2 regions of the Ureibacillus sp. FSL E2-3493 genome follow, and region 1 is predicted to be linked to the other one. Evidence: riboswitches for the same ligand, from Rfam matches in the RefSeq annotation. Region 1 holds a riboswitch; the other holds the start of a gene.

The links. A riboswitch is a leader RNA that binds a small molecule or an ion and turns the genes downstream of it on or off. The one in region 1 is predicted to bind S-adenosylmethionine.
Region 2: it holds a riboswitch for S-adenosylmethionine, as region 1 does, so the genes downstream of both, metK (methionine adenosyltransferase) here and MHH69_RS16270 (bifunctional homocysteine S-methyltransferase/methylenetetrahydrofolate reductase) in region 1, are expected to answer to the same signal.

What each region holds. Positions count from the first base shown of each region.
Region 1 covers NZ_JBBOPK010000001.1:3,168,022-3,175,516, forward strand. Annotated here, with positions in the region: gene metH (methionine synthase) at 1-259, opposite strand, end outside; gene MHH69_RS16270 (bifunctional homocysteine S-methyltransferase/methylenetetrahydrofolate reductase) at 252-2,096, opposite strand; SAM riboswitch class I at 2,196-2,296, opposite strand; gene hemG (protoporphyrinogen oxidase) at 2,378-3,760, opposite strand; gene MHH69_RS16280 (tetratricopeptide repeat protein) at 3,977-4,849, opposite strand; gene MHH69_RS16285 (LysR family transcriptional regulator) at 4,891-5,775, opposite strand; gene MHH69_RS16290 (alpha/beta hydrolase) at 5,969-6,733, shown strand; gene MHH69_RS16295 (endonuclease Q family protein) at 6,923-7,495, opposite strand, start outside.
Region 2 covers NZ_JBBOPK010000001.1:2,519,647-2,527,141, forward strand. Annotated here, with positions in the region: gene MHH69_RS12870 (alanine/glycine:cation symporter family protein) at 1-402, opposite strand, end outside; gene MHH69_RS12875 (alpha/beta hydrolase) at 627-1,430, opposite strand; gene MHH69_RS12880 (gamma carbonic anhydrase) at 1,552-2,064, shown strand; gene metK (methionine adenosyltransferase) at 2,556-3,752, opposite strand; SAM riboswitch class I at 4,224-4,339, opposite strand; gene pckA (phosphoenolpyruvate carboxykinase (ATP)) at 4,540-6,126, shown strand; one part of gene MHH69_RS12895 (IS3 family transposase) at 6,254-6,641, shown strand; one part of gene MHH69_RS12895 (IS3 family transposase) at 6,641-7,495, shown strand, end outside.

The sequences.
Region 1 (7,495 bases):
GTCCGTATTCGTTTAAAACAAGCGGCGTTCCCCCAAATGTATTTGTACAAATAATATCTGCACCTGCTTTTAAATAACCTAGGTGAATATTTTTTACGACGTCAGGCCTTGTTAGAACTAAATTTTCATTACAACCTTCTAAAACTTCTCCACCAAAGTCTTCAGCTGATAAGTTTTCTCGTTGTAACATCGTTCCCATTGCACCATCGATAATTAATATTCGTTTTTGCAATTGTTCCTCAATCAGATGGTTAAGCATTTACTTTTACTCCTTTGTTTTGCTCATCAAGTTGTTTGATATATTGCATTAATTGAATTGTTAAATCGTAGCGTAAAAATGGCGTGATTAAATAAATTCCATTAAAACGACTAACCGCTGTATCAAGTAATTCCCTAGCAATTGCTACCCCTTCTTTAGCTTCTAGAACTTTATCACCTTCACAAGCTTCCATTCTTTCTAACACTTCATCTGATAATTTAATTCCTGGCACTTCATGGTGTAAAAATTCTGCGCTTCTAAAACTTGTTAATGGCATAATTCCAATATAAATAGGAGTATCCAAATGTTTCGTTGCTTCGTAAATTTCCTCAATTTTTTCCTTTGAATAGACAGGTTGAGAAATAAAATAATCTGCTCCGTGTTCAATTTTTTTCTCAAGCCTACTAACTGCTCTATCCAATACCCGGACATTTGGGTTAAAGGCGGCTGCGACGGAAAAATTCGCTTTTTTACGCAACACTTTACCAGAGAAGGAGATACCTTCATTTAATTGTTTTATTAGAGAGATTAACTCCATGGATGAAACATCATAGACGCTAGTAGCACCAGGGAAATCCCCAACCTTTGTTGGATCCCCTGTCACCGCTAAAACATCGTGTAGGCCAACAGCATTTAGTCCCATTAAGTGGGATTGTAATCCAATTAAGTTACGGTCACGACAAGTAATGTGTGGCATAACTCGGATATTATGTTGCAATTTTAATATAGAGCCCATTGCGATATTACTAACACGAGGAGATGCTAAAGAATTATCGGCCATCATAATGATATCCGCCCCTTCGTTATAGAGCGCCTTGGCCCCTTCCACAAAAGTATTGATTTCCAAATGTCTCGGTGTATCAAGTTCAACAATGATCGACCGTTCACGCTTTACCTTTTCATGTAACGGTTCTGCATTTCTTGGTTCCGCCTCTTGAATGACGATTTCTTGAATCGGCTTTGCTTCTTTTGTAATGATCGGGTTTAAGTTTACTAGCAACTTTTTCGCCGCTTCAATATGTTTTGGTGTCGTACCACAACAACCGCCAATTAAACGGACACCTTGGTTGCGTAGTTGCACTGCTGCTCGAGCAAAATAATCCGCTTCCGATTCGTATATTACTTTCCCTTCTTCGATAGCTAGCAATGAAGCATTGGGATAGGCGGATAAAAGTGCCCTCTCTGGAAGTTCTACACCTTCAAAGGCTTGAATCGTGTGATGAGGGCCTAATCGACAATTCACCCCGACGATATCAGCTCCTATCTTTTCTAATTGTTGTAAGGCTACATTTAATTTCAAACCATTTTGTAAAACGCCAGGATCATGCATTGAAACTTGCGCAATAATTGGCATATTGGTAATGGAACGAAGCATTTTGATTGTTTCCGAAAGTTCCTTGAAGTCATAATATGTCTCTAGTAATAAACCATCAATTTGACCATCAATTAATACAGTCGCTTGTTCACGAATTGCCGTTAAAATTTCTTCAAGGGTTGTATCGCTTTTTCTTACACCGCGAATCCCTCCGATTGAACCGATGACAAATTGTCCGCCATTGGCTGCCTTTTTTGCTAGGGCAATGGCAGCCTCATTGATTTCTACCACTTTCGATTCTAGTCCGTACCGTGCTAGTTTAATGGCATTGGCACCATATGTATTTGTTTGAATAACATCCGCACCTGCTGCAATATATTCACCATGAATTTTTTCAATCACATCCGGTCTAATAATATTCATTTCTTCATGACAATTATCAAGACCATAGGAATATAAAAGTGTCCCCATCGCTCCATCAGCTGTTAACACCTTTGACTTCAATGCATCAAGAAGCCTCATCTTCGCCATCCCCTTCTCATTTTTCTAAAATTTCAGTTTATTTACGTAAAATAAAAAGCCTTCTTTATGAAAAGAAGGCTAATAATCCAATGATTTTCCTCCTTATCTTCCGGCTTTTCGCCTGCTGGATTTAGCACCTTACTTGAAAGTTGGTTGCTGAAGCTTCATTGGGCCAGTCCCTCTGCTTCTCTTGATAAGAAATTATTTAAAAATTTTTAATATTAGATTGTATAATATCTTGAAAAAAGGTTTTCGTCAATACGTTTTTAACCATTCAATGATTATAAAACTTCTAACACTTTTTGTGCTGTATTTTTACCATTTTCAATACACGCACCAATTCCTACACCAAAATAGGAGCATCCCGCAATAAAGAGATTTGGATACTTTCGATTTAATTCATTTACAACAACTTGCAAAGCTTCATTATGGGCAATATCATATTTCGGCATTTGATTAATCCACTTTTTAATATTCACCACAACTGGTTGCTCTTCAATATTTAAGCTTAGTCTGACATCTTCTAATGCAACTTTTGTTAGCTCTTCTTCTGACATAGAAGCTAACTCTTCATATCTCGGATTATTATTTTTATAGAAAAGTCGAACAAGCAAATTACCGTTTTTCGATGTATGCTTCCATTTACGGCTCGTCCAAGTAGAAGCATTACAAACTAAATCACTATTATGGGATACGATAAATCCAGTGCCATCTGCAGGGAGAACTGAATCTGGAATATCAAATCCTAAATACATTGTAATAGCTGAACCATTTGTAAACTTCTCTAGTTGTCCATCAAGTTCTTGATCATTTAACACATTTTTTACAACTGTATTCGGTACGGCTAATACAACGACATCCGCTTGAATTATCTCACCATTTGAAAATGCCACTTCATATCCGTTATCGTTTTTCAATACACTTGTCGTTTCAGTATTTTTATAAAATTCCACTTGTGGAAGCATTTCCTCTAACCGATTGATGAGAGCGGACAATCCATTTTTAAAGGAAATAAATTTTTTATTCGCCGCTTTTTCAAATTGTTCTTTATGGGCTTCAAACCCTTTCATAATACTGCCGTACTCATTTTTATAATCCACTAAGTAGGGCAATGTGGAAGCAAGGGATAATTGATATAAATCTCCCGAGTAGACTCCAGCAAGTACAGGAGCAATTTGCTTCTCGACAATTTCTTTCCCTAAAAAGTATTCTAAAAACTCCCCAATGGAGCTTTCTTTCGTGAAACTTGTATTTGGGATATCGCTATCTTCCAAAACCCGTTTTTTTCCTTCTTCAGAAATTAACGTACTTGCCTGTAACGATTCGATACTCATCGGAATTCCAAAGGTAGATCCTGCCGGTATAGCATGTAATTCATTATTTGTATGAATATAAGATATTCCCGTTTCGTTATATACTAGCTCTGATTCAAAGTCTAAATCGGAAATGAGTTCAAGCACACTAGGATGCCGCGCAACAATGGAATCTGCCCCTGTTTCCATAATGAATCCTTTTTCCTCAACACTATGCATTTTGCCACCTAAATAGGGGTTTTTCTCAGCTAGAATGTAACGTACTCGCTCTTCTTCTTTCCCTTGGCGGATTAAATAGTGCATCGTACATAACCCTGTTATTCCTCCTCCAACTACAACAACTGTTTTCATCATGCCAACTCCCTAACCGTTCAAAATATTTATATTAGTAACTTTATCTTTACATACGTTTTAGTTCCTCTACAAATTTAGCACAACAAAGGTAGACGAACAAATTGTCTGCAATAAAAAAAGAGATTTCTTTCAATATGAACTGCCTTAACCCATTCGATGAATAGCTAGCTGATAAAGACCGGTCAAAAAAGAAATCTCTTTCCATTATTCTATTTACTCCGAAATATCCATTTGATGCATTGCCGCTTTACGCCATTTACTCGCTTCTTTTTTATCCTTCGGAACATCTAAACCTAATTCATAAATACTTGCGATATTTAATTTCGCTTGGTAATCTCCAAGCAGCGCTGCTCTTTTATAATAATAAAGTGCCTTTTTACCATTCCTCGGTACTCCCATTCCATTTTCATATAAAAAGCCGAGATTATAAATCGAATCGATATGGTGGGATTTGGCAGCTTGTTCAAACCAGTGTAAAGCTTGCAGCACATCCTTTTCTTGTCCAAGTAATCCGTCTAAAAATATTGTCCCTACGCGATATTGAGCTTCCTCATAACCGCCATCAGCAGATTTTAAGTAAAATTGAAAGGCACTTTCCTCATCTATCTTTACACCAATCCCTTGCTCATACATAATGCCAAGCGTATACATTGCTTCCACTACATGATTTGATGCTGCAAATTTAAACCAGTGTAAAGCTTCTTTTTCGTTCACGGAAACCCCTTCACCGTTTAAATACATATCAGCCAAATTATTCGCAGCATGAGCGTGTCCTTCTTCAGCTGCTTTTTTATAATATTCGAATGCCTTCTGAACATTTTCTTCCACCCCTAATCCTTCAAAATAACAATTTCCCAGCTCATACATCGCTTGTAAGTCCCCTAAATTGGCTGCTTCATTTAACCAATGGATTGAACTACTAAATTGTTCTATATGACGATAGATATTAGAAATCTCCAACATTGCATGAACATTCCCACCTAAAGCAAGGTCGTATAAATTTAATGCATCTTCTATTTCATCTGTGTGAAATAAATCGGGATAATTTTTCAATAATTTCTCAAACGTTGCACGATTATGAACCACTATGATCTACACCTTTAAATAGATTTAATATAGGATACCCATTACTTTTCTTTAAAATATTCGACTAAGTAATTTTTAAATTGATTTGCGGCAGGAGACAAATACCGATTAGCTGCCCATGAAACACCAATTTTCCTTTCACATATCGGCTCACTAACACGGATTTTGCAAACATTATAGTCATTTAATCCTTTCACATTCGGAATTAACGAAACACCTAAACCAGCACCAACGAACCCGGCAACGGTATGCATCTCCTCAGCTGCAAAGGTAATGTTTGTTGTAATCCCTGCTTCTTTAAACAACTTATCAACAATTAGACGTAAAGCATTTCCCCGTTTAATCGAAATAAAGGGTTCATCTTTAATTTCTTCAAGTTTAATGGACTCTCGATTTGCAAAGCGATGATTTTTCGGAACAATTACAAATAGCTCCTCACTCCATAGCTCAATCCAGTCAATTTCGATCGTCTTGGATCTAATTCGTTGGGATAAACATAAATCAATTTGACCTTCCTCCAACCACTTTAACAAATTATAGGAGGCAGCTTGTGTTAAGGTAAATTTCATATTTGGATATCTTTCTGGAACATGGGCCATTAATTCTGGTACAACTTCCATTCCAAGGGTATGAATAAATCCAAAGGCTACTTCACCAAACCCGGGCATCACTAACCCACCGATTTCTTCCTTTGCTTTTTCAAACTCCTCTAAAATGATATCTACACTATTTAAAAACAGCTTGCCGTAACGGTTCAAATTAATTGAACGGCCTTGCCGATCAAATAGAGGTACCCCAATTTCTTGTTCAATATTTGAGATGGATTTACTTAATGCAGGTTGTGATATATTTAACTTTTCTGCCGCATGGGTCATATGTTGCATTTCTGCTACTGTTTTAAAATATTCGAGCTGCTGAATTTCCATTTCGTATCCCTCTCTTTAATTGATAACTATTTGGAATGATTATGATAAAAACAATAAATTGTACTTATGTATTGTTAACACTATAATAATGTTAAACATCAAGTTTGCATATCAAATTTTAAATAAAAAAACAACACTTTGCCTAAAAAATTCTCATGTTTGTCACAACTAAATATTAAAGGAGTCTATTAAAATGAAAATCATTCCTCCAAAACCATTTACGATTGAGAAAGGTAATCGAGCCGTTCTTTTACTTCATGGTTTTACAGGAAACACAAACGACGTAAAACGATTAGGAAGATATTTATCCGACCGTAACTATACTGTACATGCACCATTATATAAAGGACATGGTGGTGACCCAAATACACTGATCCAAACAAATCCAATCGAATGGTGGAACAGTGCATTAGAAGGGTATGACGAGTTAAAAAAACGAGGCTATGAAGAAATCGCCGTAGCCGGTGTATCCCTTGGTGGCATCTTCTCTTTAAAATTAGGTGAAGAACGTCCTACAAAAGCAATCGTTACAATGTCAGCTCCTGCTTTAGCAAAAAGTGTAGATAGTTTACAAGAACGAATTATCGACTATACGATTAAATATAAAAAATTAGCCGGCACATATGATGAACAAGCGGATCAACCTCAAGAGTTGGCAAAAAAATTCCGCATGCCTTCTTTAGAATATTTACAAGGTATGATTAATGAAACAAGTGCTAAACTTCCAGAAATTCAAACTCCGGTTCACATTTTACGTGGACTTCGTGATGACGATTATTATTGTCAAAGTGCTGACTTAATATATAACTCTGTAAAATCTCGCATTAAGTCCGTTAAAAGTTTTATCAATTCAGGGCATATTTTAACCCTTGATAAAGAAAAAGAACTTGTATTTGAAGAAGTATATCGTTTCTTCGAAGGACTTGAATGGAGCGATAAAAAAAATCCAGTTTCATGATATGAAATGGAGAAAAGTTGTCTATATTAATAACGTATCCCCTAGCAAATTTTTGTGGTAAAGGTAATCCCAAAACCACAAATTCCCCAATTTGCTATAAAATATATGTCCAAGTGACATACATCCCTTTAAAACAAGCTACGTTTAAGATTCCCCGTCTTAAACAAGTAGCTTGTTTTTTATTTCCCATTAATTTGATTCGATTTTTCCGTAAACCCCTCCACCACCGACCGTTATACCTATTTTTCCTTTCCGAGCAAGATCAATGGTATAGGCTAATTTTTCAGGAATGACCTTCGCTAAATCTTCCACCGTTACTTTGTGTAAAATATTCATTTCTGTTTCAAAAGCATTTAACATTTTTTCGATCGTTTTCGGCCCAATTCCAGGAATAAAATCTAAAGGGACTTGATGGGTATAGGGAGGTCTTTCTATTTGCAATGACGGCGCATCTGTTAATTCTTTTATCCGTTTTGATACCCCTTTTATGAACTGTTCCTTCCCGCAATAAGGACATCTTCCTTCTGTCTCCTCTATTATTTGTTCACCACAATTGGCACATACAGTTTCATGATATTTCCCTAATAACGGGTTTAAACCGAAGTTTTCTATAATAGTCCTGCCCTCTTGTTGATGAAGGACTAATTTTAATTCTTCAAAATTGGCATCAGCAACTCGCATTTTTTGATATTCACGGGCAATCTTTCCTAAAGAATGGGCATCCGAATTTGTCACAAAAGTATAGGGGGCAAGTTCACTCAT
Region 2 (7,495 bases), 650 kb from region 1:
TTTTTCTAAATAAAAGGCTGGACCTCCTCGGTAAACACCATTTTTCTTTTCTTTATAAATTTGAGCTAATGTTGATTCCACATATGCAGTTGATGCTCCAATAAATGCCGTTACCCACATCCAAAATACAGCACCTGGTCCACCAAAAGCAATAGCTGTAGCTGTACCTACAATATTACCCGTACCAACTCGACCGGATAATGCTATTGATAGAGCTTGGAATGACGAAATACCCGCTTCCGATTTTTCTCCTGTAAACATTAGGACAAACATATCCTTAATTTTTCGGACTTGAACAAATTTCGTTAAGATGGAGAACAGTAGTCCGACGATTAAAATACCATAAATCATTACTGGACCCCATAACATATCGTTTAACCACGTAACAATCTCCTCAATCATGGATGCACCTCATTTTCATTTATTATTTAGAATATTCTTTATATTACATAAATTAAAACCTCAATTCAATAAAAATTTTTATCTATTACTATAAAAATAAAACGTTAGAATATTAAGATAATTTATTGTATTCATTTTCATTATTCTACTATTTGGAATTCGCATAAAAAAAGACTATCCAACGAAAGGAATTTCATGGATAGTTCTTTTCTTTAAATGTCATTTTATTTAATAATGTATCCTAACGAACGAATAACATTATTGATAAAGTCCTTCTCATACGTAAATACTTCTTCCCGTTCATAATCATGATATAAGTTATGATAACTGTTCGGCCATTCTTTATATTGAATTTCCGACGACATTTGATTAAATAACCATTTTCTTGCAGGCTGAGGATCAGTAATTTTATCTTCTTTAGCAACCATTAACAAAATGGGTAATGCTAATGTCCCTTCCTGTTCTGCCGTCATATTTTTCATTAAATTATGGATATCTTTAAACCATCTTACCGTTACATTGGAATGATATGGTAAATAATCAACCATTTCATTGTAGCCGTCTAAATTTCTAGTTAACATATTTTTATCGAACTTCAACGAGATTTTTTTGTTCGATGCTATAGTTCCTAAACTTGTAATTGCATTCGTAAGTAAATTAGCCGTTTTCTTTAAATGAAGCCAAGGCGAAGCTAAAATTAGACCTGCACATTCCACTGTATTCTTCTTTAAAAATCTAATAGCTAATGTTCCACCTAATCCATGACCAATAATAAAAACCGGCAACTGATATGTTAAAGCACTTTCCATTAACTTTTTAATATAATCTAAATACTCTTCAATCGTTTCGTCATGAACCTTTGAATATTTTAAATGTTCGCCATGGCCTGGCAAATCTCCCATAACAATGTGATAACCTTCTAAGCGAAGTTTTTCAATTAACCAAGCATACCAACGATGATGTTCAAAAACGCTATGTATGATAACGACTACTGCCTTTGCTTGTCCATCTGCTTCCCATTTCCACATAACGCACCCTCCTGCCCATTACTTATTCAGTTGTGGATATATATACCAATTATTATTTTCCATACTTTTATTTATTTGATACGATAATAATATATCATACTTAGAAACGAGGTATTTTTCGATGATTTATCCATTTAAAAATAAAAATCCTAAAATAGACCCATCTGTATTTATTGCCGATAATGCCGTAATTACTGGTGATGTCACAATTGGTGAAGAGACGTCCATTTGGTTTAATACGGTAATTCGTGGGGATGTATCAGCTACTATAATCGGGAAACGCTGTAGCATTCAAGATTTAAGTTGTTTGCATCAAAGCCCGAACAATCCTTTAATCATAGAAGACGAAGTAACAATTGGCCACCAAGTAACATTACATAGCTGCGTGATTCGTAAACGAGCATTAATTGGGATGGGGTCCATTATATTAGACGGTGCTGAGATAGGAGAGGGTGCATTTATCGGTTCTGGTAGTTTAGTACCACCGGGTAAAAAAATTCCACCTAATTCTTTAGCAATGGGTAGACCAGCAAAAGTAGTTCGTATGGTTACCCCAGAAGATAGAGAAGATATGGACCGCATTATCCGAGAATACGTTGAAAAGGGACAATACTACAAATCAATTCAAAAATAATGTTCTTAAGTGAGTGTAAACTTTCATGTTACACTCTTTTTATTAAAATCTTCGAAGTATTACCTCTATTTTTTGTTCATATAAATAAAGAAGGGGTGCTTCGTAATACGTCTTATAAAGGGATCTGAATGGTTACTAATCAGCCTTATTATTTTTACTGCACCGGTCATCGTATTTTTAACTCCCCTCATCATATCGATTGCATTAGATGAAATAGGGAGCGACCAACTAATTTTGTTTTTTCAAAAAATCCTTCTGTATGTTTTTATATTCGCTTTTTCCTTAATTGTTTTATACATTTTATCTATTGTAAAAAGGATGCTTAAAACATTATTTAAATTTTTCTTCCATTAATTTTTCTTTTACATATTCATTCCGAAATAAAAAAAAATCTGCTTAATTTCTATTGAAGTGGGAAAAACCACCTTAGAAATCTCGCAGATTTTTTCTTGTTATCTATGAATCAGCCTAATTTTCTTTCATGTAGAAAATTAAAGTCCGGCCTTTTCTCTTAATTTTTGAGCGATATCAGTGTTTTCCCATGGGACATCTAAATCTGTGCGACCAAAATGACCATAAGTAGCCGTTTGTTTATACATTGGACGACGTAGATCAAGCATTTTAATAATGCCAGCTGGGCGTAGATCAAACAATTCACTTACCCATTCTACTAATTTATTTTCTTCTACTTTACCTGTACCAAACGTATCCACTGATATTGAAACAGGTCGAGCTACACCGATGGCATATGCTAATTGAACTTCAGCACGCTCTGCAAGACCAGCTGCTACGATATTTTTCGCTACATATCTTGCAGCATATGCGGCAGAACGGTCTACTTTCGTAGGATCCTTACCTGAGAATGCCCCGCCACCGTGACGAGCATAACCACCATACGTATCGACAATAATTTTACGTCCTGTTAAACCAGCATCCCCTTTAGGACCACCGATAACAAAACGTCCTGTCGGGTTAATGAAGTATTTTGTTTCATAGTCGATTAAATCAGAAGGAACAACTTCATTAATTACTTTTTCTTTTAAGTCTTGTTGAATTTGTTCCAATGTTACATCTTCATCATGTTGAGTAGAAATAACAATCGTATCAATCCGAACTGGATGATTGTTTTCATCGTATTCTACTGTAACTTGAGTTTTACCATCGGGACGTAAATATGGAATTTCCTTTGATTTCCGAACTTCCGTTAAACGGCGAGCTAATTTATGAGCTAAGCTTATTGGTAATGGCATTAATTCTGGCGTTTCGTTACATGCAAATCCAAACATTAAACCTTGGTCACCAGCACCAATTGCTTCGATATCTTCATCAGTCATAGATCCTTCACGTGCTTCTAAAGCTTGATCTACACCTAACGCAATATCAGGAGATTGTTCTCCGATAGCAGTTAATACTGCTAAATTTTCTGCATCGAATCCATATTTCCCACGTGTATAGCCAATTTCCGCAACAGTATTGCGAACAACACTTTGAATATCAACATATGTAGATGTTGTAATTTCCCCGGCAACTAACACTAATCCAGTTGTTACCGTTGTTTCGCAAGCTACCCGTGCATTTGGGTCTTCAGAAATGATTGCATCTAAAATAGCATCGGAAATTTGATCACAAATTTTATCCGGATGCCCTTCTGTTACACTTTCTGATGTAAACAGTCGACGGTTTGTCATTTGATTTCCTCCTAAGTTTATAGCGAGACTCTTTCCTCGTTGTTGATACGGTACTCTATTACCCATGTTTAGCCCACTTATAAAGATTAGTACTTCAAGCCGTCACAATGATATTTTTTGTTTAGCTTAAATTTTCCATCTTTTTAAAGATAGTTAAAAAGGACAGTAATTGTATAATGAAATATGTACAAAAACATGTTCTGAACAATTTTTAGCTACCTTTTGTGTTAGATTTCGTATAAAATGTATTGTAGAACATTTTTGAAATCTAGTTTTTATCGAGTGGCATCAAAAGTTATGGCAAGTGAAATTCACTTATTCGTAATTTGATACATGGATTTAGAAAGGCACATATAAAATAGGTAGTTAAACTATCCTTTTCATTGTGTTCTAAATTGAAAAAAAAAATTCCTCTACTCAAGTACTTTTGCATGAGTAAAAGGAATTGTCGTTTCATTACATTACCTTTCACTCTTATCGTTCAAGGGTATCCCCTTGCATCAGGTTGGCACCATCGCATTATAAAATGAAAATGCAGGTTGCCGGGCTTCATAGGGCCTTGACCCTCCACCAGCTCGGGATAAGAGTATCCGTTCAACACAACATCTTACGTAAAGTAACTTTAATTGTCAATGGATTTTACCTAAATCATGAAATGTTTTAAAATTATAAAATAATTTTCAGGAATTAGTATAGATTATTTAAATCAATGTGTTATACTATTTTTGAAATTAATCAACCCTCCCAATGCAAGTGGGAATTCTTAAAAAAGGATGGTATTAAATCGATGAATTCAGTAGAAATTGCAAATGAACTGAAGGAATTATTAAACGGAGAAAATATAAATGTTCAACTTTCAGTACCACAATTAGTGGAAAAAGCTACCGAACGTGGAGAGGCAACATTAACTGTAGATGGCGCTTTACGTGCTGAAACAGGTAAATATACTGGCCGTTCTCCTAAAGATAAATATATTGTAGAAGAAGAAAGCACAAAAGACAAAATCGACTGGGGTAATGTAAACCGTCCGATTTCTGCTGAAGTGTTTGATAACCTTTACGTTAAAGTTGTAAACTATTTAAAAGAAAAAGATGAGCTATTTGTATTCAAAGGGTTTGCAGGAGCTGATAAAGAATCACAACTTCCAATCCAAGTAATTAATGAATATGCATGGCACAATCTATTCTGTCATCAATTATTCATCCGTCCAACAAAAGATGAGTTAGCTTCTCATGTGGCTGAATTTACAATTGTTTCAGCTCCTACCTTTAAGGCAGATCCAGCAGTAGATGGTACTACTTCCGAAACATTCATTATTGTATCTTTAGAAAAGAAAGTCATTTTAATTGGTGGTACTGAGTACGCTGGTGAAATGAAAAAATCTATTTTCGGTATTATGAACTACCTATTACCAGAACGTGATATCCTGTCAATGCACTGTTCAGCAAACGTTGGTGAAGCTGGTGATGTAGCGTTATTCTTCGGTTTATCTGGTACAGGTAAAACAACTTTATCTGCTGATAGCAATCGCAAGTTAATTGGTGACGATGAACATGGATGGTCAGACAATGGCGTATTTAACATCGAAGGTGGTTGTTATGCAAAAACGGTTAACCTTTCCGCTGAAAAAGAACCGGAAATTTATAACGCAATCCGCTTTGGTTCCGTTTTAGAAAATGTTGTAATTGACCCAGAAACTCGTATTCCTGATTATGATGATGTAACATTAACGGAAAATACTCGTGCTGCTTATCCGATTCATTTTATCGATAACATTGTTACACCTTCCGTTGCAGGACATCCGAAAACAATCGTATTTTTAACAGCTGATGCTTTCGGAGTATTACCTCCAATCAGCAAATTAACGAAAGAGCAAGCAATGTACCACTTCTTAAGTGGATTTACTTCAAAATTAGCAGGTACAGAACGTGGCGTAACATCTCCTGAGCCAGTATTCTCTACATGCTTCGGTTCACCATTTTTACCACTTCCAGCAACTCGTTATGCTGAAATGTTAGGTCAAAAAATTGATGAACACGGTTCTCAAGTATTCTTAGTAAACACTGGTTGGACTGGTGGAGAGTATGGTGTTGGAAACCGTATGAAGCTTTCCTATACACGTACAATGGTTCGTGCTGCTATTGATGGAAAACTTAATAATGTTGAGACTACACAAGATGCAATCTTTGGATTACATATCCCGACTGCCGTAGAAGGTGTACCAAGCGAAGTTTTAAATCCTCGTGAAGCTTGGGCAGATAAAGAAGCTTATGATAAAAAAGCAGCTTATTTAGCAGACTTATTTAAAGAAAACTTCAAAAAGTTCACAAACGTTTCTGAAGATATTTTGAAAAAAGGTGGCCCTTTAGCTTAATCCATAATAAAAAGGACGTCTAAATTTAAAATGTACCCTATAAGAAAGACACTTGAAAAAAGGTCTCTCTTATAGGGTACTTTTATTTATAATGAAATAAAATAAATGGTTGATGGAGCGGAAGAACATGTCGAAAAAGTTATTTACAGATCAAGAACAGAAATTACTCAAGAAACATCCTTATGTAAAAGCAGTGAGTGAAAAAGCAATAACATATACAGATGAATTTAAAGCAAGAGCCATTAAAGAATATGAGGAAGGGAAATTTCCACTTCAAATTTTTGAAGATGCAGGATTTGATATTGATATCGTAGGTAAAAAACGTGCAAAGTCTGCTTTAGAGCGATGGCGTGCTGCTTATCAAAAGAATGGTGTAGCTGGGCTTGTGGATACACGTAAACACTCTTCAGGACGTCCACTTGAGCGAGAATTAAGTATAGAAGAAAAGTACGCAAGGTTAGAGGCGCAAAATGCATTATTACGTGCAGAAAATGAACTACTAAAAAAGATCGATTTAGCAGAAAGGTTGTTGATAAAGAAAAAGAGAAATTAACAGCGGAACAAAAATTTCAGTTGATCCAGTATGTGATAGAAAAACACCGCTTAAAAAGAATGGTAAGCTACCTTTGTAAATTAGTTGGAGTCTCTCGATCGGGCTACTATCGTTATTTTTCAGAAGAAGCACAACTTAGTAGACAAGCTAGTGATCAGGCAGATGAGACAGTCAAAGAAATCATTTTAAAAGCGTTCAATTTCCGTGGTCGTAAGAAAGGTGCACGTCAAATTAAAATGACGTTAGAAAATCAGTATCAAATTACATATAACCTAAAGCGAATTCGTCGTATCATGAAAAAGTTTCAAATCATCTGCCCCATTCGAAAAGCAAATCCATATCGAAGAATGGCCAAAGCAACGAAAGAACATAGAACTTTACCAAATCTATTAAACCGTAAATTTAAGCAAGGAATCGCTAGAAAAGTATTATTAACAGACATTACATATTTGAGTTATGGAAAAGGAAAACGTGCCTACTTATCCGCTATAAAAGATGCCGAAACCAATGAAATTTTAGCATATGAGACATCGGATAAAATTACACTAGATATTGCATTAAATACATTAAAGATGTTGAAAAAGAATGGGATAAAATTGGCCGATGGCGCATTCATTCACTCTGATCAAGGGTTCCACTATACCAGCCCCCAATTTCAAAAGATGGTAAAGAAAATGGGACTAGAGCAATCTATGTCACGTCGTGGAAACTGTTGGGATAATGCCCCACAAGAATCGTTTTTTGGTCATTTTAAAGATGAAACAGACTTTAAATCGTGTGAAACATTAGAAGAAGTAAAAAGAGAGATTAAGAGTT